2 regions of the Micrococcus sp. R8502A1 genome follow, and region 1 is predicted to be linked to the other one. Evidence: riboswitches for the same ligand, from Rfam matches in the RefSeq annotation. Region 1 holds a riboswitch; the other holds the start of a gene.
The links. A riboswitch is a leader RNA that binds a small molecule or an ion and turns the genes downstream of it on or off. The one in region 1 is predicted to bind S-adenosylmethionine.
Positions count from the first base shown of each region.

Region 2: it holds a riboswitch for S-adenosylmethionine, as region 1 does, so the genes downstream of both, FLM69_RS05155 (flavin reductase family protein) here and FLM69_RS09595 (bifunctional o-acetylhomoserine/o-acetylserine sulfhydrylase) in region 1, are expected to answer to the same signal.

Region 1 is NZ_VIGS01000056.1:1,766-14,299, forward strand. Features, by position in the region: gene FLM69_RS09540 (P-loop ATPase, Sll1717 family) at 1-13, opposite strand, end outside; gene FLM69_RS09545 (ankyrin repeat domain-containing protein) at 10-417, opposite strand; gene FLM69_RS09550 (LLM class flavin-dependent oxidoreductase) at 557-1,579, shown strand; gene FLM69_RS09555 (MFS transporter) at 1,576-2,892, shown strand; gene FLM69_RS09560 (cation transporter) at 2,900-3,535, opposite strand; gene FLM69_RS09565 (GNAT family N-acetyltransferase) at 3,532-4,668, opposite strand; gene FLM69_RS09570 (glycine--tRNA ligase) at 4,665-6,047, opposite strand; gene FLM69_RS09575 (RNA-binding S4 domain-containing protein) at 6,189-6,431, shown strand; gene FLM69_RS09580 (alpha/beta hydrolase) at 6,484-7,176, opposite strand; gene FLM69_RS09585 (SGNH/GDSL hydrolase family protein) at 7,257-8,150, shown strand; gene FLM69_RS09590 (homoserine O-acetyltransferase) at 8,226-9,356, opposite strand; gene FLM69_RS09595 (bifunctional o-acetylhomoserine/o-acetylserine sulfhydrylase) at 9,353-10,720, opposite strand; SAM riboswitch class IV at 10,851-10,966, opposite strand; gene FLM69_RS09600 (VOC family protein) at 11,144-11,782, shown strand; gene FLM69_RS09605 (CPBP family intramembrane glutamic endopeptidase) at 11,801-12,534, opposite strand, start outside.
Region 2 is NZ_VIGS01000017.1:22,777-40,878, reverse strand. Features, by position in the region: gene FLM69_RS05200 (LamB/YcsF family protein) at 1-486, opposite strand, end outside; gene FLM69_RS05195 (glutathione S-transferase family protein) at 687-1,838, opposite strand; gene FLM69_RS05190 (MBL fold metallo-hydrolase) at 1,851-2,666, shown strand; gene FLM69_RS05185 (universal stress protein) at 2,739-3,275, shown strand; gene FLM69_RS05180 (mechanosensitive ion channel family protein) at 3,292-4,869, opposite strand; gene hisD (histidinol dehydrogenase) at 5,004-6,320, shown strand; partial or broken gene FLM69_RS05170 (RNA-binding S4 domain-containing protein) at 6,331-6,698, shown strand; gene FLM69_RS11525 (hypothetical protein) at 6,746-7,360, opposite strand; SAM riboswitch class IV at 7,553-7,672, shown strand; gene FLM69_RS05155 (flavin reductase family protein) at 7,746-8,270, shown strand; gene FLM69_RS05150 (cold-shock protein) at 8,509-8,712, shown strand; gene FLM69_RS05145 (MFS transporter) at 8,927-10,147, opposite strand; gene FLM69_RS05140 (FMN-binding glutamate synthase family protein) at 10,264-12,258, opposite strand; gene FLM69_RS05135 (thioesterase family protein) at 12,290-12,871, opposite strand; gene FLM69_RS05130 (bifunctional proline dehydrogenase/L-glutamate gamma-semialdehyde dehydrogenase) at 12,891-16,535, opposite strand; gene FLM69_RS05125 (agmatine deiminase family protein) at 16,665-17,714, shown strand; gene FLM69_RS05120 (AI-2E family transporter) at 17,680-18,102, opposite strand, start outside.

The DNA.
Region 1 (12,534 bases):
TGGTACGGGTCACTTCGTGTTCGTGGGACGCTGCTGAAGTATCGCCGCGATGTCATCGCCGGCGAACATCTGGGCGGTCTGGCGCGCCGAGGGGGTGCCCGCGTCCGGGTCCGCACCGGCCGCGAGCAGATGCCGCATCGAGGCGACATCCCGTTTGAACGTGGCGCAGGTCAGGGCGCGCTGGCCGCGATCGTTGGCGTGCTCGATCTCGGCGCCGGCCTCGATCAGCATCGCCACCGTGTCCGGGTGCTCATGGTAGGCGGCGAGGGTGAGGAACGAGTCGCCCGCGTGGTTGCGCAGGCGCGTGCTCACCCCGGCGTCCAGGTATGCCTTCAGCTGGGCCGTGTCCCCGTCCCGCGCCATGTCGAAGAGCCGGTTCGCCAGCTCGATGTCCTTCTCGCTCCACTGCTCGCTCATGCCCGCCAGTATGGCGGACGCCGCGGCGATCGACCGCTCCGCAGCGACATCTCCGCGGGTCTGCCCGCAGGTGATGTCGCCGGCCGGCGGTCAGACGAGCACCGGGAACAGCCCCGCCCGCCCCGCGGTTGCACCCGGCATGACCCGCAAGCACCTCGGCTTCCTCAACTTCGGCCACTGGATCCACCGGCCCGGCACCGAACCGGACGCGCGGCAGGCCCTGGACGACGTCGTCGCCATGGCCGTGGCCGCCGAGGACGCCGGGCTCGACGGCGCCTGGCTGCGCGTCCACCACTTCCAGCGGATGTTCTCCTCGCCGTTCCCGATCCTCGCCGCGATGGCCGCCCGCACCGAGCGGATCAGCCTCGGCACCGGCGTGATCGACCTGCGGTATGAGAACCCCCTGTACATGGCCGAGGCCGCGGCCACCACGGACCTCATCTCCGGTGGCCGGCTCGAGCTCGGCGTCTCCCGCGGCTCACCCGAGGCCGCCCTCGACGGCCAGGCGCAGTTCGGCTACGCCCTCGCCGAGGGGCAGACCTGGGCCGACGTGACCCGAGAGCGCGGACGCCGGTTCCTCTCGGCCGTGCGCGGCGAGGGCATCGCGACGCCGGACCTCACCTCCGGCTGGGCGCACAGCTCGCAGCCGCTGCGGATCGAGCCGCACTCCCCCGGGCTCGCGGACCGCATCTGGTGGGGGTCCGGCTCCGTGGGCTCGGTGGCCGGCGCCGCCACGGACGGCTACAACATGCTCTCCTCCACCCTGCTCCTGCAGGACGACGGCCGCCCCTTCCACGTGCAGCAGGCCGACCAGATCGCGCGCTACCGGGAGGCCTTCGCCGCGGCCGGCCACGCCGGTCCGGGCCGCACGGCGGTCACGCGCTCCGCGTTCGTCATCCAGGACCGGGAGGACGAGCTGTACTTCGGCCGGGAGCGGGCCTCGCGCGACTCCTCCGGCATGCTCGAGGGCGGCGCCGCCCGCTCCGGCCCGACCTATGCCGGGTCCGCCGAGGAGGTCGCGGAGAAGCTCGCCGCCGACGACGCCGTCGCCGCCGCCGACTGGGTCCTGTTCGCCAACCCCAACCAGCTCGGGGTCGAGTACAACGCGAAGATCTTCGCCGGCTGGGCGGAGGTCTGGCGCCTGCTCGGCTGGGATGCATGAGCGAGGCCCCGCCGCACCTCCCGACCGCCGACGACGGCGTCGCCCGAGCCCGTCGCGCGCGCTGGGCCGTCACCGCCGCCTTCGCGACGAACGGCGCCCTGCTCGGCGCGCTCATCCCGCACTACCCGGAGGCCAAGGCCGCGTTCGGCCTGGACCCGGCCGCGTTCGGCCTGCTCGTCATCGCGCTCGCCGTGGGCGGCACGCTCGCCGGGCCCCTGCCCGCGCCGATCCTGCGCCGGTTCGGCGCCCGCCGGGTCATGCTCGCCGGCAGCGTGGCCATCGCCCTGCTCACGACGGCGGCCGGTCTCGTCCTCGACATCGCCGGGGCGGGCGCGGGGGCCGGGCACGGTGCGGGCACGGCCGCGGCCTGGCCGCTGTGGGTCTTCGCGGGCCTCGTCCTGGCATCGGGGGTGCTCGACGCCGTCGTGGACACCGCCCAGAACGCGCAGGGCCTGCAGGTGCAGGCCCGGCTGGCCCGGCCCGTGCTCACGACCATGCACGCCGGCTGGAGCCTCGGGGCGGCCGCCGGTGCCGGGCTCGGTGCGGCGGTCATCACCGTGGGCGGCCCCGCGGCCCTGCACCTGGGGCTCAACGGCGCCGTGTGCGTCGCGGTGCTGCTGGGGGTCCGGCGCCTGTTCCTGACGGAGGAGCCCGCGGACTCGGCGTCCGCCCGCGGCGCCTCGGATCAGTCACCCGCGCCGTCGGAGACGTCCGCCCCGCCCGCCCCAGCGGCCCGGTCCCTGCCCCGCCGCGCCGCCGTGGCCGTGCTCGTCCCCGCCGTGGTGATCGCGATGGCCGGCTTCGGTGTGGAGGAGTTCGGCAACGCGTGGGCCACCCTGTTCCTGATCACCGAGCGCGGCCTGGACCCCGCCGCGGCGGTGCTCGGCGCGTCGACCCTGCTGGGCGCCCAGTTCGTCGGCCGCCTCGCGGGCGACCGCACCCTCGCCGCCCTGGGACGCCGCGGGGCGCTGACGGCGGGGCTGGGCGCCGTCGTCGTGGGGCTGGGACTGGCCCTGGCGCCGCTGCCGGGGCCGGTGGCCGTGCCTGCTGCGTTCGCGGGGCTGGCGCTGGCGGGGCTGGGCTGCGCCGTGGTGGTGCCCGTGGCCTATGCGCTCGGCGACGAGGCGCCCGGGCTCCGGCCGCAGACCGGGCTGGCGGTGACGAGCTGGTGCATGCGGCTGGCCGGGGTCGGGCTCAGCCCGGCGGTCGGGGCGCTGGCCGGCGCCGTCGGTCTGGCACCGGCGCTGACGGTGTTCCTGGGCCTGGCCGCCGTCGGGGCGGTGCTCGCCGCCCGGCTGCCCGCCGCCCCGTAGGAACCGCTCAGTCGTCGTCGACCTCGCCGGCGAGGGCCTGGGCCGCCAGGTGCTCCTCGGTCGCGGCCTCCCAGATCTCCTTGGCGGCGGAGCCGTTGAGCAGCACGAGAAGCACGCCCACGATGATGTCCGCCCAGCCCGATGCCGTCAGCACCGTGATCCCGGACAGGGCGATCAGCACGACGCCGGCCACGAGGTCGTTGCGCGCCGCGAGCCAGGCCGCCCGGGTGAGGGAGCCGCCGTCGACGCGGACGCGGGCCAGCAGGACCACGCACACGATGTTCACGAGGAGCGAGCCGACGGCCGCCCCCAGCAGCACGCCCGCGGCCGGCGGCTCGGGGTCGCCGATCTTCGTGGCCGCCATGACGAGCGCCGCCACGGCCGGTAGCACGATGATCCCGGCCATGACCTTGCCGATGACCGCCTGCCGGGCCGCCGTCCACCCGAGCGCCACGAAGATCAGCAGGTTGACGGCGAAGTCCTCGAAGAAGTCGACGGAGTCCGCTACAAGGGCCACCGAGCCGATCCCCAGGGCCAGGATGATCTCGACCACCAGGTAGGCGCCGTTGAGCAGGGCCACCGCCAGGACGGTGCCCCGCAGGGTGCGGGTGCGCCGGCGGTCCGCTACGGCCGCCCGGTTCACGCGCCCGTCGTGTCGTCCACGAACACGTACGTGTCCACCAGGGTCCGCGCGGCGTTGCCGCCGATGAGCCCGTCCACGATCCGCTCCAGCGGGGCCATCGCCTCGTCCACCTCGATCTGCACGGGGTACTGGGCCACGAGCAGGGCGAGCAGGTCGGCCACGGCCTGCAGCGCGTCCTCCTCCCCCAGCTCCGGATCCCAGCCCACGAGCACGTCGGCCGGCGCGTCCTGGCGCTCCGGGGTGTAGGACACCGCGAACGCGCGGATGCGCCCACCCTCGGCCTTCGGCGCGTCGCGGAGCACGACGGCGCCCGCGGCCCCGGTGGCCGGGCCCAGCAGCAGCTGCTGGGCGGCCCCGACGCTCAGGGTCGACGGGTCCCACGCGTGCACGGCGTCATAGAACGCGGCGACCGCCTGCGTGAGCTCGACGGAGCCGGTCGAGGCCTCCTCGAGGACCACGCCGTCCGGGTGCTCCTCCCCGCGCACATCCGGCAGGCCGATGGCCCCCGGGGCGATCGCGACGCGGCGGGAGCGCTGCACGGGGGTGAAGCCCTGGGCCACGAGGAACGCCTCGGTGCCGGCGGCCAGTGCGGCGGTCTGGGACCGCACGGCCTCCGTGTCCACGGGCGGCTGGCCGGCCGGGCCCTCGGCGTCGGTCTGCGGGTCGGCGCCGGCCACGCCGGGCACCAGGGCGTCCTTGGCGAACCGAGCCTTCAGAGCCGTCGTCGGGATGGCGCCGGCGGCGTGCGCCTCCGCGGCGAGCCCCCGCAGGGCCGCCACGAGCGCCCGGCCGATGCCCCGGCGCCGCTCGGCAGCCGCGGTCTCGACGTACAGCCACAGCCGCCGCGGGTGCACGGACGAGGCATAGACGACGCCGGCCGCCACCGGCACGCCGGCGGCCTCGGCCACGAGCGCGCGGCGCCAGGGCCGTTCCGCGTCCTCGGCGAGCATCGCCCGGTCCTGGTGCTGCTGCGCGTTGGCCGGGTCACCCCACACCTCGAGCAGGGCCAGGTCGTCCCCGGGCCGCCAGGGACGCAGCACGATCTCCCCGCCGGCCACCGCGGCGGAGTCGAACAGCGCGCCGCCGTCGTCGTGCCCCGCGGCCCCGGCCGCTCCCGTCACGTCCTCGCTCACTTGACCAGGCGCTCCAGCAGGTAGGACTTCACCTGGGACAGGGCCACGCGCTCCTGGGCCATGGTGTCCCGCTCGCGGATGGTCACGGCCTGGTCCTCGAGGGTGTCGAAGTCCACGGTGATGCAGAACGGGGTGCCGATCTCGTCCTGGCGGCGGTAGCGACGGCCGATCGCGCCGGAGTCGTCCGTCTCGATGTTCCAGAGGCCGCGCAGCTCCGCCGCGAGGGACTGGGTGGCCGGCTGCAGCTCGGGCTTCTTCGACAGCGGGAGCACGGCGGCCTTGACCGGGGCCAGGCGCGGGTCCAGCTTGAGCACGGTGCGCACGTCCACGCCGCCCTTGGCGTTCGGGGCCTCGTCCTCGGCGTAGGCGTCCACGAGGAACGCCATCATGGTGCGGGTCAGGCCGAAGGACGGCTCGATCACGTACGGGGTGTAGTGCTCGTTGTTGGCCTGGTCGAAGTACTGCATCTTGGTGCCCGAGTGCTCGGTGTGCCGGCCCAGGTCGTAGTCGGTGCGGTTCGCGATGCCCATCAGCTCGCCCCAGCCGTCGCCGCCGGTGAACCCGAAGTCGTACTCGAGGTCGATCGTGGCGTCGGAGTAGTGGGCCCGCTCGTCCGCGGGGACGTCGAACTTCCGCAGGTGCGCCGGATCGATGCCGAGGTCGATGAACCAGTCCCAGCAGTCCTCCACCCAGCGGTCGAAGTGCTGGCCCGCCTCGGCCGGCGGCACGAAGTACTCGATCTCCATCTGCTCGAACTCGCGGGTGCGGAAGATGAAGTTGCCCGGGGTGATCTCGTTGCGGAACGCCTTGCCGATCTGGCCGATGCCGAACGGCGGCTTCTTCCGGGCCGCGCCCAGCACGTTGAGGAAGTTCACGAAGATGCCCTGCGCCGTCTCCGGGCGCAGGTAGTGCAGCCCCTCCTCGTTGTCCACGGGGCCGAGGTAGGTCTTGACCAGGCCCGAGAACAGCTGCGGCTCGGTCCAGGCGCCCTGGGTTCCGCAGTCCGGGCACACGATCTCGGCCATGCCCTCGGCCGGCCGGCCCTTCTTGGCCTCGAACGCCTCGAGCAGGTGGTCCTGGCGGTGGCGCCTGTGGCACTGGGTGCACTCCACGAGCGGGTCGGTGAAGGTCTCGACGTGGCCGGATGCCTCCCACACCGCGCGCGGCAGGATGATGGAGGAGTCCAGGCCCACCATGTCCTCACGGGAGCGCACGAAGGTCTTCCACCATTCCGCCTTGATGTTCTCCTTCAGCTCCACACCCAGGGGCCCGTAGTCCCACGCGGAGCGCGAACCGCCGTAGATCTCACCGGCCTGGAACACGAAGCCTCGGCGCTTGGCGAGGTTGATGACGTTGTCCAGCGGGGACTTGGCAGCCATGGGGGCATCACTTCCGTACTCATCGGCGGGGCGGGAGGGGATCACGACGACGACGGCACCCGGCCGCCTTCGACGCGGCGGGCCCGTTCCGGCGCGGCGCGCCGGTCGATCCCGTCCAGCCTACCGGCCATGATGGACACCATGACCGAGACGAACGCACCCGACGCCCAGCCCCTGCCCGTCCGTGACGAGTCCATCCGCCTCGGCCAGGCGCTCAAGCTCGCCTCCCTCGTGGAGGACGGGGCCATGGCCCGCGACGTCGTCACCGACGGGCTCGTCACCGTCAACGGCGCGGTGGAGACGCGCCGCGGCGCCCAGCTGCACGACGGGGACGTCGTCGAGTTCGCCGGCGAGGCGTTCGTCGTCCAGGCCGGGCAGGCCTGAGCCGACGCCCCGGCAGGCGGCCGCGGCGCCGCCGTCGAACAGGTCCGGTGCGTCAGCCGCGGGGCGGCACCATGTGGGCGAGGTACTCCTTCACGTGGCCCAGCTCCTGCTCGTTGATCGCGTGGCCGAGCCCGGCGTAGACGATCTTCATGAGGTCCACGTGGGCGTTCAGCCAGGCATGGGTCTCCTCGACCCGGGGCTCGGAGATGATCGGGTCCTCCTGACCGCGGCCCCAGAAGACCTTCGGCCGGACGCGGGCGACGTCGTCGTCGCGGGTGAACAGCTCACGCAGCCGCGGCTCGGTGAGCTCCGGGTCCACCACGAAGCCGGACAGCGCCACGGTGCACGCGTAGGCCTCCGGGTCCAGGCGCAGCAGCGACGTGGCCATGGCCATGCCCTGCGAGAAGCCGAGCAGGGAGACGGTGCGGAAGTCCCCGCGCACGGCCTGCACCCAGGCGTGCAGGGCCTCGACGGCCTCGCGGACCGGCTCGGCGGTGGAGCCCAGCTCGCCCGTGACCGGGTCCTGGGAGAGCGGGAACCAGGCGTGGGATCCCGGCTGCAGGGACAGGGGCGCGCGCACGGCGGCCACCGTGACGTGCTCGGGCAGGTGCGGGACGAGGCCGAACAGGTCGTCCTCGTTCGCGCCGTAGCCGTGCAGGACGATCAGCAGATCCTCGGTGCGCTCGCCCTCGGGGCGGGACCAGCGGACGACGGGCTCGACGGCGGGGGTGGGGTTCGCGTTCACGCCCGCCAGCCTAGCGAGCGGCGCGGTCGGCCCCTCCCGGTGGTTGACCCCTCCCGCGCGACGCGGGCAGAATCCTACCCGTGGGTAACCCATCCTCCTCTCAACCTCCGCACGCCTCCGACGCGACCCCGGTCGACGACCCCGCCGCCCATCCCTGGCGCCGCTACGTCGCCATCGGGGACTCGTTCACCGAGGGCATCGGCGACCCGGACCCGGACCGCCCCGGCTACCACCGCGGCTGGGCCGACCGCCTGGCCGAGGAGCTCTCCCGCCTGACCCCGCCCGGTGAGGACCTGGCCTACGCCAACCTGGCGGTCCGCGGGAAGCTGCTGGACCAGATCGCCGAGGACCAGGTCGAGCCGGCGATCGCCCTGCGGCCGGACCTCATCAGCGTCTGCGCGGGCGGCAACGACATCCTGCGCGGCGCGGACCCGGACGAGATCGCGGTCCGGCTGGACGCCGTCGTCGAGCGTCTGGCCTCCGACGGCGCCACCGTGCTGCTGTTCAACGCGACCGACGTGAAGGGTACGCCCGTCATCGGCCGCATCCGCGGCACCGTGGCGATCTACAACGAGAACGTGCGCACCATCGCCCTGCGGCACGACGCGCTGGTGCCGGACATGTGGTCGCTCAAGGACCTCGCCCGGCGGGAGATGTGGGCCGAGGACCGCCTGCACTTCTCCGCGCTCGGCCACCACACGATCGCCGCGATGGTGCTGGACACCCTCGGCGTGGAGCACGGCCTCGAGCACCTGCGCCTGGCCCCGCCGGCGCCGCGCACGTGGCGCGAGGCCCGCGCGTCGGACGCCGCGTGGGTGCGCACGCACCTGGCGCCGTGGGTGGTCCGCCGCCTCCGCGGCGTCTCCTCCGGCGACGGCGTCACGGCCAAGCGCCCCGTCCCCGAGCCGCTCTTCGGGGCGCCGATGCCGCAGGGCTCGGACCACACCGAGCCGCTGGACATCGTCGAGCCCTGAGCCCGGCCGGCGGGGGCCGGTGGCCCTTTCCCGAACGACAGTGCCGCGACACGCCGCCGTTTCCCGAACGAAAGTTCAGAGGGCGAGGGCGCGCTTCAGCGTGTCGGCCACCTGGCCGTATTCGGTGAGGAAGCCGTCATGGCCGATGGGCGAGGCGATCGTGTGCACCGGCGGCCGCGCGGGCAGCGCCGCCGCGAGCGCCTCGGACTCGGCCGGCAGGTAGAGCCGGTCCGAGTCGACGGCCGCCACGAACGCCCGGCCCCGGTAGCCCGCGAGCGCCGCCGCCACGCCGCCGCGCCCGCGCCCGACGTCGTGGCCCATGAGGGCCTCGGTGACCACGAGGTAGGAGTTCGCGTCGAACCGGTCGGCGAGCTTGGCCGCCTGGTGGTCCAGGTAGGACTCCACGGCGTAGCGCCCGCGCCCGCCCGGCACCCCGATGACGGCGCCGAACGGGTCCTCGACGCCCTGCGGTTCGCGGCCGAACCGCTGGCCGAGCTCGCCGGCCGTGCGGTAGGTGGTGTGGGCGATGCGCCGGGCGATGCCCAGGCCGGCCACGGGGCCGGGGCCGGGGTAGTAGTCGCCGCCCTGGAAGTCCGGGTCGAGGCGGATGGCCGCGGTCTGCGCCTGGCCCCACGCGATCTGGTCGGCGGAGGAGGCCGCGGTGGCGGCCAGCACGCCCACCCCGGCGACGCGCTCGGGGTGGGTCGCGGCCCACTCGAGGGCGCGGGCCCCGCCCATCGATCCGCCGATCGCGGCACGCCAGGCGCCGATCCCGAGGTGGTCGGCCAGGCGCCGCTCGGCCTCGACCGCGTCCCGCAGCGTGAGGAACGGGAACCGGGAGCCCCAGGGCCGCCCGTCGGGGGCCGGCGTCGAGGGCCCGGTGGAGCCGTGGCAGCCGCCGATCATGGCGGGGGCGACCACGAACCATCGGTCCGTGTCCACGGCGCGGCCCGGGCCGACGAGGGCGTCCCACCAGCCCGGCGTCGGGTCCTCCTCGTGCGCGGCCACGTGCGCGTCGCCGGTGAGGGCGTGCAGCACGAGCACGGCGTTGGAGCCGTCGGCGGCGAGGGTGCCCCAGGTCTCGTAGGCCAGCTCGACGTCGGGCAGCAGCCCGCCGGTCTCGGTGCGCAGCTCGCCGACCCGCAGACGGTGGCGGCCGCCGCGGGGCAGCGCGGTGCGCGACGGACGCGTGGCGACGGCGGTCATGCCCGCTCCCCCGCGTCGTCGTCGCCGCGGCGAGCGGCGGCCGCGAAGCCGCGTTCGAGGTCGGCGAGGATGTCCTCGATGTCCTCCACGCCGAGCGAGAGCCGCACCAGGCCGGGGGTGACGCCGGCGGCGCGCTGCTCGTCGTCGGCGAGCTGGGAGTGGGTGGTCGAGGCCGGGTGCACCACGAGCGAGCGGACGTCGCCGATGTTGGCCACGTGGTGGTGCAGGGTGAGCCCGTCCACGAACGCGGCCCCGGCCTCGCGGCCGCCCGCGATCTCGAAGGAGACGAACGCGCCCGCGCCCTTCGGCAGGTAGCGCTGGGCCCGCTCGTGCCACGGGCTGGACTCCAGGCCGGCGTAGACCACGTGCTCGACGTCGTCGCGGCCCTCCAGCCAGCGCGCCACCGCGGCCGCGTTGGCCACCTGCCGCTCCATGCGCAGGGACAGGGTCTCCAGGCCGAGGTTCACCAGGAACGCGTTGAACGGGGAGATGGCCGAGCCGTAGTCGCGCAGCAGCTGCACGCGCGCCTTGAGGATGAAGGCCAGGTTGGCGCCGAGCGGCGAGCCCACCCCGAGGTCCCGCGCGTAGACGAGGCCGTGGTACGACTCGTCCGGCTCGTTGAAGCCGGGGTACCGCTCGGCGTGCTGCGCGTAGTCGAACGTGCCGGCGTCGACGATCACGCCCGCGATGGCCGCGGCGTGCCCGCCGAGGTACTTCGTGGCGGAGTGGGTGACGACGTCGGCGCCGTGCTCGATCGGTCGCAGCAGGTACGGGGTGGCCAGCGTGTTGTCCACGATCAGCGGCACGCCGGCCTCGTGGGCGGCGTCGGCGACGGCGCGCACGTCCAGGACGTCCCCGCGCGGGTTGCCGAGGGTCTCGCCGAAGAACGCCTTGGTGTTCGGCTTCACGGCGGCGCGCCAGGACTCGAGGTCGTCCGGGTCGGTCACGAACGTCGTCTCGACGCCGACCTTGGCGAGGGTGTGCTTGAACAGGTTCTGCGTGCCGCCGTAGAGGCTGGCCGAGGCGACCACGTGGTCGCCGGCGCCGGCGAGGTTGAGGATCGCGAACGTCGTCGCCGCCTGACCGGAGGCCAGCAGCAGCGCGCCCACACCGCCCTCGAGCGCGGCGATCTTCTCCTCCACCGGGCCCTGCGTCGGGTTGCCGATGCGGGTGTAGAGCGGGTCGAGGTCCTTGAGCGCGAACCGGTCCGCGGCCACCTGGGCGGACGGGAAGTCGTACGAGGTGGTCTGGAAGATCGGCAGGGCGGTCGCACCGAAGGCGTGCTGGCCGACGGCGACGCCCGCGTGGACCTGCGCGGTGGAGAAGCCCCAGGCGTCGGGGGTCGGGGTGGTCTGGTCGGTCATGGCGGACCCTCCTGAGGGGTTCAGGGGCCGGACCCGGCCGCCCCGCCCGCCGGCCGACGTGCCGATCCGCGGACCGGCGTCGTCGAGGTGCCGGAGATGACCCGGCGCCGTCGAGAGGGGCCGTGGGATCGGCCCGCGCTTGCCGGCATCCGTTGTGGGGCCGGCCTGGTCGTCACCCGGGGCACCCCACCGCGGAAGGAGGGTTGCCGGTCAGCATGCCGGGGCCTGTTGCTGACTCTCGTGACCGTATCCCCGAGTGTAGCCCGCCGCCCCGCCACGATTTCGTCACGCGTGTCACACGCGGATACGCTCTCCGCACGGGGCGCCCGACCCGTCAAGGGCTCGACGCCCCTGGACTCGCACCAGGTCAACCCCCGGGGCAGCCCGGGAACGGAGAGGAACAGCGCAGTGCACACCTGTCGCATGGACCACGTGTCCTACGCCGCCGGCCCCGAGGGCCTGGACGCCACGGTCGCCCGCATCGCCGAGACGCTGGGCATCGAGCGGATCAAGGGCGGTGTCCACCCACGTTTCGGCACCCAGAACGCACTGTTTCCCATGACGGAGGGGCAGTATCTGGAGGTCGTCGAGGCCCTGGACCACCCGGCCTCCCTCAGCGCGCCGTTCGGCCAGCTCGTGCGCGCCCGCACCGAGCAGGGCGGGGGCTGGATGAGCTGGGCCGTGGCCACCCCGGACATCGGCCGGTTCGAGCGCCGCCTCGGCCGCGAGGCCGTCCCCGGCAACCGTCGCTTCCCGGACGGCCGCGAGCTGTCCTGGCGGCAGATCGGCATCAAGGGCACCCTCGCGGACCCGCAGCTGCCGTACATCCTGCGCTGGGCCGACGGTCAGGAGGACATGCACCCCTCGCAGGCGGCCGAGCCGCAGGCCACCATCGAGCACCTGAACATCGCCGGCTCCCCCGAGCGCCTCGCCGAGTGGCTGGGCGGCGAGGACGAGGACGGCCAGGTCCAGGACGTGAACATCGAGTACGTCGCGCCCTCCGGCACCCCGGGCATCGTCTCGGTCACCTTCCGCACCCCGAAGGGTGCGATCACGCTCTGAGCGCGGGGGCGGGGCCGGTCAACCGAGCAGCCCCGCCCGCGCCAGCAGTGGGTAGCCGACGAACCCGACGGCGTCCAGCAGCGTGTGCGCGATGACCAGCGGCATCACCCGGCGCACCCGCAGGAACACGAGCGCGAACACCACGCCCATCAGGGCGTTGCCCACGCCCGGCCCGATCCCCTGGTACAGGTGGTACGCCCCGCGCAGCAGCGCGAGGGCGAGCACCACCACGGCCGCGCGGGTCGGCAGGTACAGCCCCTCGGTGCTCACCCACGACGACGGCACGGCCGGCGCCGGATCGCGTGCCAGGCCCGCGGCGCGCAGCCGCTGCAGATACCCGAGGCGGTCGACGAGCCAGGCGCCCACGATGACCTCCTCCAGCAGTCCGTGCCGCAGCGCGGAGAGCAGCAGGACCGGCACCTGGTACCAGCTCTCGCCGAGCGCCGAGCCGACGATCGCCGTCGTGAGGCCCAGGGCCCGGCCGGCGGCGTAGACGCCGAGCGTGCCCAACCCGATGGCCACGAACAGGCCCAGGCCCCATGCCAGGTCGCGGCCGGGGCGGCGCAGGTCGAGGCCGAGCACCCGGAACGGGTTCCGGCCGCGCAGGTGCATCAGGTGCAGCACGAGGGCCACCGGCACCAGCGCGAACCCGATGCCGAGCAGCTGATAGGTCAGGTCGAAGGCCCAGCGGTCGGCCAGGGCCGGGTTGAGGACGGTGGTCTGCTCGCCGAGCGGGGCCTGGGTGGCCTTGT
Region 2 (18,102 bases), on a different contig from region 1:
CAGCCCCGCGGCGGCGGCCTTGTCCAGGGCGACGGAGCCGGGCAGGAGCAGCAGCGGGAGGTCGGAGCCGAACGCCTTGACGCCGTCGACGACGGCCTGGGCGTGCGCCTCGTGACGGACGATCGTGTTGTAGAGGGCACCGTGCGGCTTCACGTAGCGGACCCGGCCGCCGGCCGCGCGGGCGAGCGCGTCGAGGGCGCCGATCTGGTAGAGGACGTCGTCGGCCAGCTCGGTGGGCGTGCAGTCCAGGAAGCGGCGGCCGAAGCCGGCGAGGTCGCGGTAGCCCACGTGCGCGCCGATCGTGACGCCTGCGGCGACCGCGTCACGGCAGGTCTGGGCGATCCCCGAGGGATCGCCCGCGTGGAAGCCGCACGCGACGTTGGCGGAGGAGACGGAGGGCATGATGGCGGCGTCGTCCCCCATCGTCCACGAGCCGAAGGACTCGCCGACGTCGGAGTTCAGGTCGATCTGCGGCGCGTGAGACACAGTGCAGTCCTCTCGGATCGGGCCCGGCTGAGGTGCCGGTCACACAATCTTGAGGCATGAGGGGGGATTGTTCAACAATCCCCGGCGCGCCTCCCTGGCGCCCACCCGCACCGCATGCCAACGCGGGTTGAGTTGTCGCGGGTGTCCCAGCCCGGGACCCGCGACAACTCAACCCGCGTTGCGGACCGGGCCGAGCGGCCTCACCGCAGCGGCGTGTGCTCCGGGTCCACGCGCTCGCCCTCGCGCACGGGCCCGGGTGCGGTGCCGCCGCCCCACGGGTCCCCGCCGAACGCCTCACGCCCGTGCTCGCTCAGCCAGCTCGCCAGCTCCGGGCCGGCGGGCACGATGCCCGTCGGGTTGATGTCCTCGTGCACCACGTAGTAGTGCTCCTTGATCTGCACGAAGTCGATCGTGTCGCCGAAGCCCGGGGTCTGGAACAGGTCGCGCGCGTAGCCCCACAGCGCCGGCATCTCGGTCAGCTTGTTCCGGTTGCACTTGAAGTGCCCGTGGTACACGGGGTCGAACCGCACCAGCGTGGTGAACAGCCGTACGTCGGCCTCGGTGATCCGCTCCCCCATCAGGAAGCGGCGCGTCGTCAGGCGCTCCTCGAGCCAGTCCATCGCGGTCCACAGCCGCTCGTACGCGGCGTCGTACGCCTCCTGCGAGCCCGCGAAGCCGCACCGGTACACGCCGTTGTTCACTTCGGTGAACACGCGCTCGATCACCTCGAACATCTCGTCCCGCTCCGGCCCGGCGTCGGGGATCAGCTGCGGGGCGCCGTCGCGGTGGAACGCGGTCCACTCCGTCGAGAGGTCGAGGGTGATCTGCGGGTAGTCGTTGGTCACGACGCCGCCCGTCGGCACGTCCACGATCGCCGGCACCGTGATGCCCCGCGGGTAGTCGGGGAACCGCGTGAGGTAGTTCTCCTGGATCCGCTCGGTGCCGAGCACGGGGTCCTTCCCGCCGGCGTCGAGGTCGAAGGTCCAGGAGCGCTCGTCGTGGGTCGGCCCCGGGGTGCCCAGCGAGATCGCGTCCTCCAGGCCGAGCAGGCGCCGCACGATGATCGTCCGGTTCGCCCACGGGCATGCCCGCGCCGCCACGAGCCGGTAGCGGCCCGCCTCAACGGGCCACGCCTCGGCCCCCTCGGTGAGCCCGCCGCCCACGCGGCCGACCGTGGACGGCTCGGCCACGGGCAGGACCCGCACGGCCTCCGGGTCCGCCACGATCCGGTCCGCGATGTAGTTCGTGTCCCGCGTGAACTCCGCCCCGGACTGCACGTAGTTGCCCTTGAGGCCCGCGCGCGTGTCGATGGTGCCGCGGTCCGCGGCCTGGCCGGTCTGCTGGTTCTCCATACACTCGAGCCTATGACGACGACCACCGCCACGCCCGGCTCCACGCCCGCCCCGCTGGTGCGCTGCGTGACCGCCCAGAACCCCTCCCCGATGACCCTCGCCGGCACCAACACGTACGTGGTCGCCGCACCGGACTCGGACGCGGCCGTCGTGGTGGACCCGGGCCCGGAGGACGACGTCGCCGCCCACCTCGAGCGCGTCCGCGCGGCGGCCGAGGGGCGCCGGATCGCGCTCATCCTGGTGACGCACCGGCACGCCGACCACACCGGCGGGGTGGACGCGTTCCACGCGGCCACGGGCGCCCCCGTGCGCGCCGCGGACCCGGACTGGTGCCGCGGCGGGGCCGCCGTCCTGACGCCGGACGAGCGGATCGACGCCGCCGGCACCCCGATGCTGGCGTGGCACACCCCGGGCCACACCTCGGACTCCTACTCGTTCGCCGTCCCGGACGCGGGCGCGCACGGGGCGGTCATCACGGGCGACACCATCCTCGGCTCGGGCACCACCATGCTCGACCACCCGGATGGCACCCTCACCGACTACCTGGCCAGCCTGCGCCGCCTCGAGGCGGCGGGCCCGCTCACGGTGCTGCCCGCGCACGGGCCCGTGCCGGAGCCGCTCGACGTCGTCGCCCGCGACTACCGGCACCACCGCGAGGGCCGCCTGGAGCAGATCCGCGCCGCCCTGGCCGCGCTGCCCGAGACCGAGGCGGCGACGATCACGCCCGAGGACCTGGCCCCGCGCATCTACCCCGGCCTCACCGGCACCGTGGCCCGCGTGGCCGTCCAGACGGTGGCCGCGCACCTGCGCCACCTGCGCGAGGACTGAGCCCCTCCGCCGAGGGCCCGGCCCGCACTACGCTGACCTGAGACCCGTCCCTCGACCCAGCGGAGGCACCCCATGACCATCCTCGTCGGCTACGCCCCCTCGAAGGCCGCGGACGCCGCTCTGGACACCGCCCTGGACATCGCCCGCTCCACCGGCGAGCGCGTGGTGGTGGTCAACGCGGGCCCCGGCGGCGAGCACCGCACCAAGTCCCTGGTCACGGAGGAGCAGCAGCGCGGCGTGCAGGCCCGGTTGGACGCCTCCGGCGTGACGGCCGAGTTCCGCCAGTACGCACGCGGCCGGTCCACGGTGGAGGAGATGAAGGACGTGGCCGCGGAGCTGGACCCGTCCATCGTGGTCATCGGCGTGCGCCGCCGCGGCGGCTTCGGCCGGTTCGTCATGGGTTCGGTCTCGGACGAGCTGCTGCAGGAGATCGATCAGCCCGTGCTGTGCGTGAAGGAGTACCGGCAGTACGGGGACCATACGCCCGAGGCCGTGAGCCACGTGGCCGAGACGGACCCGGCCGCTCACGGCCTGCCCGCGTCCGAGCCGATGGCCGAGCGGCGCCGGCTCACGCCCGTCGATCCCGAGGGCTCGACGCTCGAGCGCTGAGCGCTCCCGCCGGGCCTCAGTCCTCGTCGTCCTGACGGCGGCGCGTGACGGCGTCGTCGAGGAGGCCGTCCGTGTGGGAGCCGGCGCCGCTGCGCCGCCCGGCCTCGTCCGCCGCCGCGGCCTCCGCCGCCTGCTTGGCCTGCTGCGCGCGCCGCTCGGCGAACGCCTCCTCGCCCGGGCCGGCGAGTTCGCGGTTGCGCTGCACCGCCGTCATCGAGCCGGTGTACAGGCCGGAGTGGTCACCCACGCGGGTCAGCGGTGTGGTGAGGGTGTCCGGGCGTGGATCGGCGCCGTCGACGCGCGGCAGCGGCGCGGTGCGCGGGCGCGGCTCGCGGGCCGCCACCCCGGAGTCGTCCCGGCCCGGCTCGCCCGTCCGGTCGCCACCGCGGGCCTCCGCGTCGGAACCGTCGGAGGCGGGCGCCGCGTCGTCGTGGGCGGGGTGCCGGTCCACCATGCGCTGCACCACGATGCCCTCGGGGTGCTCGTGGCGCAGGAAGGCCACGAGGTCCTCGCGCACGAGGCAGCGCAGGTCCCAGAGGTCGCCGGAGTTGCGGGCGGAGACCACGGCGCGGATGCGCACGACGCCGCCGGTCGCGTCGGTCACCTGCAGCGCGTGCTCGCGCCCGTCCCACAGGTCCGTGGACTCGAGCAGCTGGGTGAGTCGTGCGCGCAGCGCGTCCATGGGCACGCGCCAGTCCACGTCCAGCTCCACGACGCCGGAGACCTCGGCGCCCACCCGCGTCCAGTTCTCGAACGGCTGGGTGGTGAAGTGCGAGGACGGGTAGACCATGCGGCGGCCGTCCCAGAGCTTGAGCACCACGTTGGACAGGGTGATCTCCTCGACGGTGCCGAACACGCCCTCCGTGTCCACCACGTCGCCCACCCGGATCGCGTCCGTGAAGGCGAGCTGGAATCCGGCGAACACGTTGGTCAGCGTGGACTGCACGGCCAGGCCGGCGATCACCGAGATCACGCCGGCGGAGGCGAGCAGGCCGGCCCCGAGCGAGCGCACCTCGGGCACCCCCAGCAGGACCACGGCGACGGCCACCACCACGATCACCGCGTTGAGGATGCGCCGGATCAGGATGGTCTGCGTGCGGATGCGTCGCTCGCGGCGGTGCTCGACGCCGGTCTCCTGGTAGCGGCCGAGGATCCCCTCCTCGATCACGCCGACCAGGCGCCACGCAGCCCACGCGCCCGCCGCGGCCACGGCGATGAGCAAGAGGAACGACGCCGGCCGGTACCAGGTCTGCTCCTCGGCCATGACCCCGAGCCAGATCCGGGAGGCCAGCAGGCCGGCGGCGACGGCGGCCGGCAGGCTCAGCCGGGCGGCGCCGTGCTGGAACGCGGGGCGGCGCACGAGCACGACGCGCGCCACCTGCAGGGCCAGGTACACGACCGCCGCGCCGATCGCGAACGCCATCAGCACGGTCAGCAGCGTCCCCCATTCCACGCCGAAGGCCCGGGTGGTGGCGGCCGCCCCGTCCTGGATGTCCCCCTCCACCCCGGACGGCACGGTCTCGCCCGCCAGGAGGCGGTCCAGGGCGGTCAGCAGGGGCGGGGTCGCGAGGGCGGGCAGGACGGGGAGGACCATGACGACAGTCTGACACCCGCCCCCCGACGCACCCCGGAGAAGAGCACAATGGAGCCTGACCGTCCGCGCGGTCCGGGCCCGGCCGTCGTCGTGCCCCGTCCCGCCGGCCCGCCACCGCCCCTCTGGAGGAATCCGTGCTCTCCGTCACCGACCTGCGCCCGCTCGACACCGCCACCGCGGACCTGTCCCGCATCATCCCGCGAGCGAACGTGGACGTGTCCTCCGTGGTGCCGGTGGTCGCCCCGATCATCGAGCAGGTCCGCCACGGCGGCGAGCAGACCCTGCTGGAGCTGGCTGAGCGGTTCGACGGCGTCCGCCCGCCGGCCCTGCGCGTGCCCGCGGAGGCGCTCGAGGCCGCCCTGGCCGGGCTCGACCCGCGGGTGCGCGCCGCCCTGGAGGAGTCGATCCGCCGGGCCCGGCTCGTGCACGACGCCCAGCACCCCCAGGACTCCACGGTCGAGCTCGGCGAGGGCGCCGTCGTGGAGAACCACTGGATCCCCGTGGGCCGCGTGGGCCTGTACGTGCCCGGCGGCCGCGCCGTGTACCCCTCCTCGGTGGTGATGAACGTGGTGCCCGCGCAGGCCGCCGGCGTGGGGAGCCTCGCGGTGACCTCACCCCCGCAGCGGGACCACGGCGGCCTGCCCCACCCCACCGTGCTCGCCGCGTGTGCGCTGCTGGGCGTGGACGAGGTCTACGCGGCCGGCGGCGCCCAGGCCGTGGCCATGCTGGCGCACGGCGTCCAGGACGACGACGGCGGGTGGCTCTGCGCGCCCGTCGACCTGGTGACGGGGCCCGGCAACGTGTACGTGGCCGCCGCCAAGCGCGCGCTCCAGGGCGTGATCGGCGTGGACGCCGAGGCCGGGCCGAGCGAGATCGCCGTGATCGCGGACGGCACCGCCCGCGCCGACTGGGTGGCCGCGGACCTGATCAGCCAGTCCGAGCACGACCCGCTGGCCGCCTCCGTGCTCATCACCGATTCCGAGGACCTGCTCCGAGACGTGCAGGCGGCGATCGAGGCGCAGGTGCCCGGGGCGTTCCACGAGGATCAGATCCGCGAGGCCCTCACCGGCCCCCAGTCCGGCGTGCTGCTGGTGCGGGACATGGACCAGGCCGTGGAGGTCTCCGACCGCTACGCCACCGAGCACCTCGAGATCCAGACGCGCGACCCCGAGGCCCTCGTGGGGCGCATCCGCAACGCCGGCGCCGTGTTCGTGGGCCCGCACGCCCCCGTGCCGCTGGGCGACTACTCGGCCGGGTCCAACCACGTGCTCCCCACCTCGGGGACGGCCCGGCACTCCTCCGGTCTGAACACGGTGACGTTCCTGCGCCTGCAGCAGCGCATCCGCTACACGGAGACCGGGCTCAAGGAGGTCGCGGACGGGATCGGCGTGCTGGCCGAGGACGAGCGCCTGCCCGCGCACGGCGCCGCGATCCGCGCCCGCTTCGCGTGAGGGGGCGGGCGTGAGCGGCGTCCGCATCGACGCGTGGCTGTGGGCCGTGCGGCTGTACAAGACCCGGTCGGCGGCCACGGCGGCCGTACGCGCAGGCCACGTGCGCATCGACGGCGAGCCCGTGAAGGCGGCGACGCCCGTCGTCGTCGGGAACCGGGTGCGGGTGCGCCAGGACGGACGCGAGCGGATCCTCGAGGTCACGGGGCTGATCGCCAAGCGGGTGGGTGCCCCCGTGGCCCGGCAGCAGTATGTGGACCACTCCCCGCCGCCCGTGCCGCGTGAGCTGCTCGCGGTCCGTACCGCGAGCGCGGCGCGGGCCGGCCCACCAAGCGTGACCGCCGGCAGCTGGACGCGCTGCGCGGCCGCGACCGACGCTGAGCGACTCAGTCCTCCCCGCGCCGTCATCCGCCGTCGTGATGGCGGCCTCATGCGGAGGGTGCGGTCAGCACCATCCAGAACGGCTTGTCGTTGTCCACCGTGGCGGTGAACGTCATCGGCCCCGCCTCATCCACGGGGGGAGTCGCCGCCGACCAGCCGCCGCACAGCGCCTCCGACCCGGCCATCCAGGTCTTCGTTCCCCCGCCACCCCGTGAGGTCAGGATCTCCGTCTCACCGGTGGCATCCGAAGGACACAGCACGATGACCCGAAGGACCGCACCCTGTTGGGCGTCCACGGTGATCTGCTGTGTGCCCGTCCCGACCGCCTCCTCCAGGACGGACTCCTTCTCCGGGTCGAGATAGCCCGCATCCGGATGCCGGCGCGTGTACTCGACCAACGTCATCCCGTCCTCCTCGAACAGCGCGGCGGGGAGTGCTTCTTCACCGGCGGGTGACGACGCGGACGAACCGGTGGCGGAGGCCGACCGGGTTGCCGAGGGGGCCGCTGACGTCACGGTGACGGAGGACGCCGCAGCGGTGGATGCCTTCGCGGTGGAGGAGACGCTGCCCGGGGAAGCGGAGCATCCCGAGATGGCGATACCGAGGAGAGCCGCGACGACCACGGCGGCCGACAATGCCGCACGCTTCTTCTCGATGTCCATCCGCATGATCCGATCCCTCTCAGAGAACCGATTGCGGGGCCGCGGGCTGCGGTCTCGAGCCCCCCTCTCGAGTGGCTTGATCCTGGCTGGCGATGCACGGTGTGTCAAGCATCACATCGGGCAGCTCGGATGACGCCGCGCGACCGCCGCGCTTTGACCACCCCACGGACCCCTCCGTAGGCTGATCCCCAGAATCACGAGTTCCCGTCATTCACGGCCCTGGCCGGCGGGACGGCAACCCTCTCACGCAGTAGTGGGGTGCTCCAGGTGATGATTCGGCCCCTCGGACACCCCGACGGGCAAGTACCGCGCCTCCGCGGATCCGGGCGATCCGCGTTCCCGCCGTCTGCGGAGCCGCGCCAGTCATCGGAAGAGGACGCGCGCCATGACCCTGACCCACGAACCCCACACCGCCGCGTGGGACACCGACCTGTCCCTCGGCAACCTCCGCTCCGGCCTCTCGGCATTCCCCACCGGGGTCGTCGCGCTGGCGGGCCTCGCCGACGACGTCCCCGAGGTGATGGTCTCCTCCTCCTTCGGCGTGGGCATCTCCTGGGAGCCGGCCCTCGTGTCCTTCTCCGCGCAGAACAGCTCCCGCACCTGGCCGCGCCTGCGCCGGGCCGGGTCGATCGGCGTCTCCCTGCTCGCAGCGGACCAGACGCCGCTGTGCCGTCAGCTGGCCGCCCGCGAGGGCGACCGCTTCGCCGGTCTCGACGTGCACCGCAGCCCGCACGACGCCCTGCTGATCGGGGGCTCCTCGCTCTGGCTCGAGACGCGGGTGCACGCCGAGGTCCCGGCGGGCGACCACACGGTGGTGCTGCTGGAGGTGACGGCCTTGGCGGATCACACGGACGCCGCTCCCCCGGCCGCCCTGCACCGCAATCTCTTCCACGGCCTGCGCGCGCTCTGAGCGAACTCCAGGTGAACAATCGGGCCCCTGGTTCCCGGTCGGCGAGATCCGTGCAATGATGGAGCCTGAAGTTGATCAAGCTGTATCCCGCCATCTTCACTGCTCGTCAGCCCGGCATCGCCGGCGTCGATGAGTGTTGGGCAAGCGGTTCAGTCTCGCCGCTTCACCCGCGTCCCACCTCCGGGCCGCGGTCCAACACCGCCACCGCACCGCGGGGGCACATCGAAAGGACACCATCATGGCTGTCGGTACTGTCAAGTGGTTCAACGCTGAGAAGGGCTACGGCTTCATCGCCCCCGAGGACAACTCCGCGGACGTGTTCGTGCACTTCTCCGCCATCCAGGGCGGGGGCTTCAAGGAGCTCCAGGAGAACGACCGCGTCGAGTTCGAGACCCAGGACGGCCCCAAGGGCCTCCAGGCCGCCAACGTGACGAAGCTCTGATCTTCGCCTGACGCACGGCTTCCGACGCCCCCGGTCCGCACGGACCGGGGGCGTCGTCGTGTGCGCTTCCGTGCGTCCCGCACGCCCGCGCACTGCGCCGCACTCCGCCGTACGCCCGTTCGACCGCGGCGCTGCGACATCACCGCAGGGCTGCACTGCGGTGATGTCGCTGAGGCGCGGTCCTCCGCGGTGGGTCTCGTCCTGGCCCTGCGCGTCAGGCCGCGCCCCGCCGGCCCACGTGGCGACGCAGCAGCAGCACCACGCCCAGGGCCAGCAGATACCCGGCCGCGACGACCGCGAAGCCGGCCCGGTAGTCGCCCGTGACGTCGCGCAGCACGCCCATCAGCAGCGGGCCCAGGGCGAAGCCGGCGTACATGCCCATCGAGTTCGCCCCGGTCGCACGGCCGAGCCGCTCGGCCGGCACCTCGCTCAGCAGGCCCGCGTTGATCACCACGTTGGCGCCCAGCACCGTCAGGCCGTGCACCGCGGCGCCCACCCACAGCAGGGCCGGCAGGTCCAGCAGGTCCGCGGCGAGGAACACCACGACGCCGGCCACGGCACCCAGGCAGATCACGGCCAGCAGGGTGGTGCGCCGGTCTCCGGCACTCATCCGCCGGCTCCACCCGATCCGGGAGAGCACCCCGACCACCCCGGACACGGCCGCCGCGGCGCCGCCGGCCACGAGCGTCATCCCCAGCGTCTCGACCGCGAAAAGCGGCAGGTACGTGTTCGTGGCCTGCATGCCCAGGCCGGTGAGGAACGCGATCGCCGCGAAGAACCAGACCGTGGCCGGCAGGGGCGAGGTGTCCCGCCGTCGTCGCCCGCCGACGGGGCCGGTGGCCGGCGGCGGCGCCCCGGGCAGCGGCGGGGCGGCGACCAGCGCGAGCACCCAGAGCGCCCCGATGAGCACCGCGGCCCCCAGCGCGGCGCCCGTCCAGCCGAGGGCGAGGGACGCGGCCGGGAAGAACAGGCCGCCGACCAGCTGCGCCGCCTGCACGCCGGACTGCTTCACCCCGACCCACCCGATGCGCCTCTCCGGCGGCACCACGGTCCGGATGATCCGGTTCGTGGTGGGGTTGGAGATGGCCTGCGTGACGCCCGCGACGGCGGCCGCCGCGTACAGCACGGGCAGGGACGGGGCGACGGCGCCGAGCACGAGCGCCGCGGCGGTGCCACCGAAGATGATGCTCAGCTGTGCGCGGGCGGACAGGCGGTCGGCAGCCCAGCCGAGGCCGAGCGAGGTGACGGCGGCCGCCGCGAACACGACCGTCATCACGGTGCCGAGCTGGCCCGAGGTGACGTCGAGCCGCTCCATCACGACCGTGGAGGAGGCGGAGACGCCGTAGTTGAACAGGGGCCCGGCGCCCATGGCCGCCAGCAGCACCCACAGCAGGGCCGCGGACGGGCGGCGAGCGGCGGGGGCGGGCGGGGTCACGGCCCCAGGCTACGACCCCTCACGCGACGAGGCGGGAAATCTCTCTCATGGGCGCCCGGGGGCGTCGTGTGAGGTGGATTTCCCGCCTCGAAAGCGGTGGTGACTGCGGGGACGGGTCAGCCGACGCGGCCCTCGCCGCGGTGCTCGCCCTCCACGCGGCCGGTGGTCCCCCGCTGGGTGACCTCCTCGCCGTCCTGGCGCTCGGGCCGCTCGCCGGCCTCCGCCGGCAGGCCCTCGTTCTCGTCGGTGGGCGTCTCGCCGGCGGTGGCGGCGGGTGCCGGGTCCTGCGGGGCGCGACGACGGCCGCCGTGCGGGGACAGCGACTCGCCCTCACCCAGCGAGCTGACGCGCGGCATTGGCGACGTGGTCAGCGGCACGGACTCGGTCCGCCGGGCGTCGACCAGCGTGGAGCCCGTCCCGGAGATGGGCGAGCCCTGCACGGGGGCGCCGCCCGCCTCACGGCCCGGGATCAGCAGCTCGGAGCGCCACTCGGGGTCACGCTCGGTGAGGTAGTCCACGCGGGCGTGCTCGCCGAAGTGGTCCGCGTCCGCCTCCTCCCAGTCCATGGCCCAGCCGGCCGGCGGGTCGTTGAGGAGCTCGTCCGTGCGCAGCCAGTGGTAGATGGACGCGTACGAGCGGGTGCTCAGGTGGTCCACGCGGCGGCGCAGCATGCGGGTGTTCAGCTGGGACGGATGCGTCAGACCCATGGACGCCATGATCTGCACGGCCTCGCGCACGGTCAGGCGGTGGTAGTTGAAGACGCGGTTGCCCTTGTCCTCCACGTCGAGGGCGCGCATCAGACGCGGGTCCTGCGTGGCCACCCCCACGGGGCACTCGTTCGTGTGGCACTTCTGCGCCTGGATGCACCCGGTGGCCATCATCATCGCGCGGGCGGACATGGTGAAGTCCGCGCCCTGGATCAGACGCCTGACGATGTCCGAACCGGTGGCGACCTTGCCGGCCGCGCCGAGCTTGATCATGTGGCGCAGGCCGGTGCCCACGAGCGCGTTGTGCACGAGCATGAGGCCCTCGGTCAGCGGGGTGCCCACGCGGTCCGAGTACTCGAGCGGGGCGGCGCCGGTGCCGCCCTCGGAGCCGTCCACGATGATGAAGTCGGGGGCGATCCGCTCCTCCCAGATGGCCTTGGTCATGGCCAGCACGTCCACGCGGGAGCCCACGCAGAACTTGATGCCGATCGGCTTGCCGTCCGAGAGCTCGCGGAGCTGCTCGATGAACCTGACCATCTCGCGCGGGGTGCGGAACGCCGAGTGGGACGCCGGGGACAGGCAGTCCCTGTCCATCGGGATCTCACGGGCCTCGGCGATCTCGGGGGAGATCTTCTCCTTGGGCAGCATGCCGCCCAGGCCGGGCTTCGCGCCCTGGGAGATCTTGATGGTGATGCCCTTGACCTCCGGCAGCAGCGCCTTCTCGGCGAACTTCTCCGGACTGAAGGTGCCGTCCTCGTTGCGGCAGCCGAAGTAGCCGGAGCCGATCTCCCAGAACAGGTCCGCGCCGTTGCCGCGGTGGTACTTGGTGAGGCCGCCCTCGCCGGTCTCGTGGATGAACCCGCCCAGGCCGGCGCCCTTGTTCATGGCGATCACGGCGTTGGCGGAGAGGGAGCCGAAGGACATGGAGGAGATGTTCATCAGCGAGATGTCCACGGGCCGGCGGCAGTCCGGGCCGCCGATCCGCACCGTGGGGGGCTCCTCCGGCGGGTTGACCGGGGCGGTGGAGTGCAACAGGAACTCGTAGCCGATCTCCGAGGTGTCCCGCTCGGTGCCGAACGCCTTGTGGCTGTCCAGTCCCTTCGCACGGGCGTAGACGATCGAGCGGGTGTCCCGGTCGAACGGCTTGCCGTCGAAGTTGCGCTCGATGAAGTACTGCTGGATCTCGGGGCGGATCGACTCCAGCAGGTACCGCATGTGGCCGAGCACGGGATAGTTGCGGAGGATCGCGTGCCGCTTCTGGGTCATGTCCCACACGGCGAGCACGAGCAGCGCCACCAGGAGGACCGCCAGCACCCACCACGCGCCGCCGCCGATGGCGGCCACCAGCACGACGACGAGCGCGGCCAGCGAGAGGGTCGCGACGATCAGGAGTCTGTTGTTCACCCGACCATCGTGCCCTATATCACTCGAACGTTCATCCTCGCCGCACTGTGTCGAGGTCCCACGCGTGGGGCAGGGGCGTCCGTGACGACGGCAGGGCCACGCTGCGCCGCCACTCGTGCAGCCACTCCGGCAGCGTCGGCTCCCCCGCGAGGTCGTGGCCGGCCGCCGCCGCGATCGCCCGGACCTCGTCGTTCTCCACGGGGCGGCCGTCCTTCTTGCGCAGGCGCGTGCAGATGTACGCGCGCACCGCGACGTCGCCGTCGACCACCACGCGCTGCTCGAACCACACCGCGCGCTCGTCCAGGCCGATCAGCCGCGTCTCCACGTCGAACCGCTGCCCCAGGGTCACGGAGCGGCGGAACGCGATCTGCTCGGCCTGCACCACGGGCGTCCAGCCGCGACGGCGAATCTCGTCCCACAGGCCGGTGCGGACCATCGCGTCGAAGCGGCCGAGGTCGAACAGCCCGAAGTACTGGCCGTTGTTGACGTGCAGGGCGATGTCCACGTCCGTGGGCAGGGCGCGCATCGGCAGCGTCGTCGGCTCCCAGAGCCCGACGCGCGGGCGGCGGCGGGCGCGGGCGACGACCCAGAGCGTGCGGGGGATCAGGTGCATCGGAGGTTCCTCCTCGGGGTCACAGGACCCCCTCGGTCAGATGGTCCGGCGTGCCGAACCGGTGGGCGGTCACGGACACGGCCTGTTCGTGCAGGAACGGCAGCAGCTCCACCTCGCCGGCGCTCACCACGGGGCCAGCGTAGACCGCCACGTCGGGGGTGTCGCCGAGCGCCGCGTGGAGCGCGCTCCGCGCCGCCTCGGCCGCCTCCCGGTCGCCGGTCCAGTCGGCGACGAGCCGGATCCGTGCGTCGCCGCCGCCCTCCGCCGCGGGCGGGATGAGGGCCAGCCGCCGGGCGCGGTCGTGGAACGCGGCGTCGTCCTCGACGACGACGTCCACCGGCGCGGCCGTGCCGGCACCCTCCGTGCGGACGGACCGGACCAGCTCCTCCACCCGGCCGCGCACGGCCTCGGCCGAGAGTCCGTCCGCGTCGGGGCCCTCCGCGGTGGGGGTCGGGCCCAGGCTCACGGTCATGGGCGCCCCGGCGCGCAGACCGGCGGAGACGATGCGCAGCAGGTGGTCGGCGGGCCCCGAGTGCCGGCGCACGAGGACCGGGGTGGGGACGTGACGCAGCACGTTCCGCTCGGCCTCGAGCGCGGAGACGTCCGTGGCCACCCCGAACTCGGTGGTCCACGCGTGGGTGTCGAGGGCGCGGGCGGTCTCGAGCCAGGACGCGCCCGCACCGTCGGCCTCGGACCCGGGCCGTCCCTCTCCCCCGGCCCACGTGGGCGCGTCCTCCCAGTCCACGAGGCCGTGCAGGTAGTGCGGCCCGCCGGCCTTCGTGGTGGGGCCGACGACGGAACGCTTCCAGCCGCCGAAGGGCTGGCGGCGCACGATGGCCCCGGTGATGCCGCGGTTCACGTAGAGGTTGCCGGCGCGCACGCCGCGCAGCCACACGTCGATCTCCTCCCGGTCCAGCGAGTGCAGCCCGGAGGTGAGGCCGTAGTCCACGGCGTTCACGATCCCGATGGCCTCCTCGAGCGTCTCGGCCGTCATCACGGCCAGCACGGGGCCGAAGTACTCGGTGAGGTGGGCGTCGGCGCCGGGACGCACGCCGGAGCGGATGCCCGGGCTCCACAGGCGACCCGTCTCGTCCAGCTGCCGCGGACGCAGGGCCCACCGCTCCCCCGGGCCGAGCTCGGTGAGCCCGCGGCGCAGCTTCTCGCCGGGGGCCTCGATCACGGGGCCCATCTCGGCGCGCGGGTCCGCGGGGTGCGCCACGTGCAGGGACGAGGCGGCGTCCAGCAGCTGCCGGTGGAAGCGCTCGGAGGTGGCCACGGAGCCGACGAGCACCACGAGGGAGGACGCCGAGCACTTCTGGCCGGCGTGACCGAACGCGGACTGGACCACGTCCTTCGTGGCCAGGTCCAGATCCGCGGACGGGGTCACGATCACGGCGTTCTTGCCGGAGGTCTCGGCGAGCAGGTGCAGGTCGGGGCGCATCCCCTTGAACAGCCGTGCGGTGTCCCAGCTGCCGGTGAGGATGAGCCGCTCGACGGCCGGGTCGGTCACGAGCGCCGCGCCGACCTCCGCCTCGTCCTCGTCCGCCAGCGTCACCAGGCGCACGAGGTCCGCGGGGTCGTGCCCGGCCAGCGGGCCGCCGTCGTCGAACAGCCCCGAGTCCCGCAGCCCGGCCACGATCAGCTCCCACGCGACCGCGCCCGTCCGCTCGGACTGCGGGGCCGGCTTGAACACCACGGGCGAGCCGGCGCCGAGCGCGGCGAGGACGCCCCCGACCGGGATGGCCACGGGGAAGTTCCACGGCGGGATCACCAGGGTCAGGCGGACGGGCACGGCGCGAGCGCCCTCCACCGCGTCCAGACCGCGGGCCAGGCGCGCGTAGTAGTGCGCGAAGTCCACGGCCTCGGAGACCTCGGGGTCGCCCTGGTCCAGGGTCTTGCCGGTCTCGGCGGCGGCCACCTCCAGCAGGCGGGCCCGGCCGGCGTGCAGGGCCCGTCCGACGGCGTCCAGCGCGTCGGCGCGCTCGTGGCCGGTGAGCGCGCCCCAGCGGGCGCCGGGGTGGGCGGTGGCGGCGATGGCGGCGCGGGCGTCGTCGGCCGTGGTGGCGCGGTGGGCGCGGACGGTGTCCGTCCCGAGGTCCGAGCCCGGGACGGCCGCGAGGATCCGGCGGGCCCACTCCCGGTTGCCGGGCAGCGCGGGGTCCGTGTCCGGGGTGTTGGCGAAGCCGTCCACGGGGGCGGGGGTCGGCCCGTCCTCCCCGCGGGACCGGTCCTGGAGGCGGTTCGGACGGGGCACGGCCGCGTCCAGGTGGCGCAGCGAGGCGCGGAAGCGCTCCTCCTCGCGGGCGAACAGGTCCGCGTCCGCGTCCAGGTCGAACACGGCGGACATGAAGTTCTCCGGGGAGGCGCCCTCCTCGAGGCGGCGCACGAGGTAGGAGATCGCCACGTCGAACTCCTCGGGCCGCACCACGGGCGTGTAGAGCAGCAGGGCGCCGACGTCGGCCCGGACGGCGGCGGCCTGGCCGGTGGCCATGCCGAGCAGCATCTCGAACTCCACCGCGGCCGGGTCGAGCCCGCGGCGCTCGATCAGCCGGTGGGCCAGGGCGACGTCGAAGAGGTTGTGCCCGGCCACGCCGATGCGCACGTGGGCCAGATGCTCCGGGGTGAGCGCGTAGTTGAGCACGCGCTTGTAGTTGGTGTCCGCCTCCTGCTTCGAGCCCACCGTGGCCAGCGGCCAGCCCGTCAGGGAGGCCTGCATCCGCTCCATGGGCAGGTTGGCGCCCTTGACCACGCGCACCTTGACCGGGGCGCCGCCGGCGGCGACGCGGCGCGCGGCCCACTCCTGCAGGCGCACCATGGCCGCGAGCGCGTCCGGCAGGTAGGCCTGCAGCACGATGCCGGCCTCGTAGTCGCGCAGGCCCGGCTGCTCGAGCAGGGCGGTGAACACGTTGAGCGTGAGGTCGAGGTCGCGGTACTCCTCCATATCCAGGTTGATGAAGGTGTCCCGATCCCGGGCGAGCTCGAACAGCGGGGTGAGCCGCTCGGTGATGTCCGCGACGGCCTCGTCGAACGCGTAGGGCGCGTGCGGGGCGGTGGCGGCGGAGACCTTCACGGACACGTAGTCGACGTCGTCGCGGCGGATCAGCGCGGCGATGCCCTCGAGCCGGCGATCCGCCTCGCCCTGGCCGAGGATCGCCTCGCCCAGCAGGTTGATGTTCAGCCGGGTGCCCTCGTCGCGCAGGGCCGCGATGGCCTTGCCGAGCTGTCGGTCCCGCGCGTCGACGATCAGGTGGGAGACCATGTGCCGCAGCACGCCGCGGGCCGTGGGGACGGCGATGCGCGGCACGAGCGGGGCGGCGCGGCCGCCGACGCCGAGGACGGCGCGCAGTGCCGGGGGCAGGAAGCCGGGGGCGCGGCCGGCGAGCTCCCGCAGCGCCCGGGCGGCGATCGCGGGGTCCTCGGGGCGGACCACGTGGTCCACGAAGCGCACGATGAAGTCGAGGCCGCCCGGCTCCTTCAGGGCGCCCGCCAGCTGGCGGGCCGCGAAGTCGGCCTCATGGTCGCGGGACGCGGCGAGCCAGCGCCGCACCTGCGCGACGGCGTCATCGGCGAGGGCGTGCAGGTCGGCGGGGTCGGGGATCCCGCCGGTCGCGCCGAGGACCCGGTCGAGATCGTCATGGTCCTGGGCGGAGAACATCGCGGTCATGGCCGCACTCTGCACGTGTTCCGGGTCACAGGTCAAACCGCCGCGGTTTCCTGTCCGACGCCTATGCTCGATGGACATCCCCTCGACGCGCCCGCGCGTCGCCGCCGTCTTCCCAGGAGCCCGTCCGCCATGGCCGCCGCCGACCCCGCCCCCACCGACGCGCGGGAGCGCCGGGACGTCGTCGTGCCCGTGCCCGGACCCGAGGACCCGCCCGAGCGGGCCTGGCTCGTCCTGCCCCACCGCCACCCGGTGCCGACGCTGCTGGACGAGACGCGGGACGCCGTCGTGGGCCTGGCCGAGACGCTCGCCGCCGCCCTGCCGGTCACCGTGCTCGCCCACCCGCGCGACGCTGGGGCGGCGCGGCTGGTGCCGCCGGAGGTGGACCTGCTGCGCGCGCCCGTGGGCTCACCGCTGCTGGGCCGCACCGGGCCGAACTTCGTCCGGCGCCCCGAGGGCCTGGCCGCCGTCGCCTGGCGCGGCGCCGCGGGCCTGACCGGGACCGGGCCGCTCGACGGCGCGGCCGCGACGGCCGTGGCGGAGGCGGCGGGACTGCCGCTGCTTACCCCCCTGCTGTGCGCCCCGCGCGGGGCCTGGGTGACCGACGGCGAGGGGACGGCCGTGGTGGCCGCGGACCCCGTGCTGGACGGGCGGATCAACGGCGCGTGGACCCCCGGCCAGGTGGCCGCCGAGTTCGCCGCCCTGCTGGGGATCACCCGGGTGCTGTGGGTGCCGCCGGCACCGCGGCCGGACACCGGGCCGTGGGGCGGGCCCGGCCACCTGGCCTCGTGGGTGCGGCTGCGGGGCGACGGCGAGGCCGCCGTGCACTGGCGCGGCGACCGGTTCCACCCCGAGCACCCGTACGCCGCGGCGGCGCTGCGCTTCCTGCAGGGCGCCGACGACGCCGCCGGCCGGTCCCTGCGCGTGCGCACGGTGACCGGGGCGGCGCAGCCCGCCGAGTACGACCCGGCCGAGCGGGGCCCCCGCTCCCTCCTGGACACGCTGCCGCTGGACGCGGCGGTGCTGCGGCCGGCGTTCGAGGACGCCGCGGGTGAGGAGGCCGCGGCCGCCGCGTGCGCGGCGCTGCACCCGGGGCTGCCCCAGCTGTCGTTCCCCGCCCCGCCGCTGCTGCGGCTGGCCGGCGCGCTCAACGACCTGGTGCTGCTCCAGCCCCGCCCGTGACCTCGTCCGCCGCGGGGCCGTCGTCGTCGCCGCCGTCCGCCGGGGCGCGGTCCTCGTCCTTCCCGTGCGCGTCGGACCGCCAGGCCGCCGGGCGCAGCCGTTCCAGGAGCGAGGACTGACGGCGCTCCATGCCCTTCAGGTCGGAGGCGATGAGCGCGTTGATCCAGCGGGCGTTCGGGTCGGCGTCGATCAGCACGGCCTTGGCCAGCAGCGTGCAGGGCAGCGCGAGGATCGCGCCGAGCGGCCCGAGGACCCAGGCCCAGAAGAGCAGGGAGAGGAAGCTGACGGTGGGGATCACGCCGATCGCGTCGCCGGCCACCTTGGGCTGGATCACGGACTGCAGCACGAAGTTCAGCACCGAGTAGCTGACCACCACCCACAGGAAGTC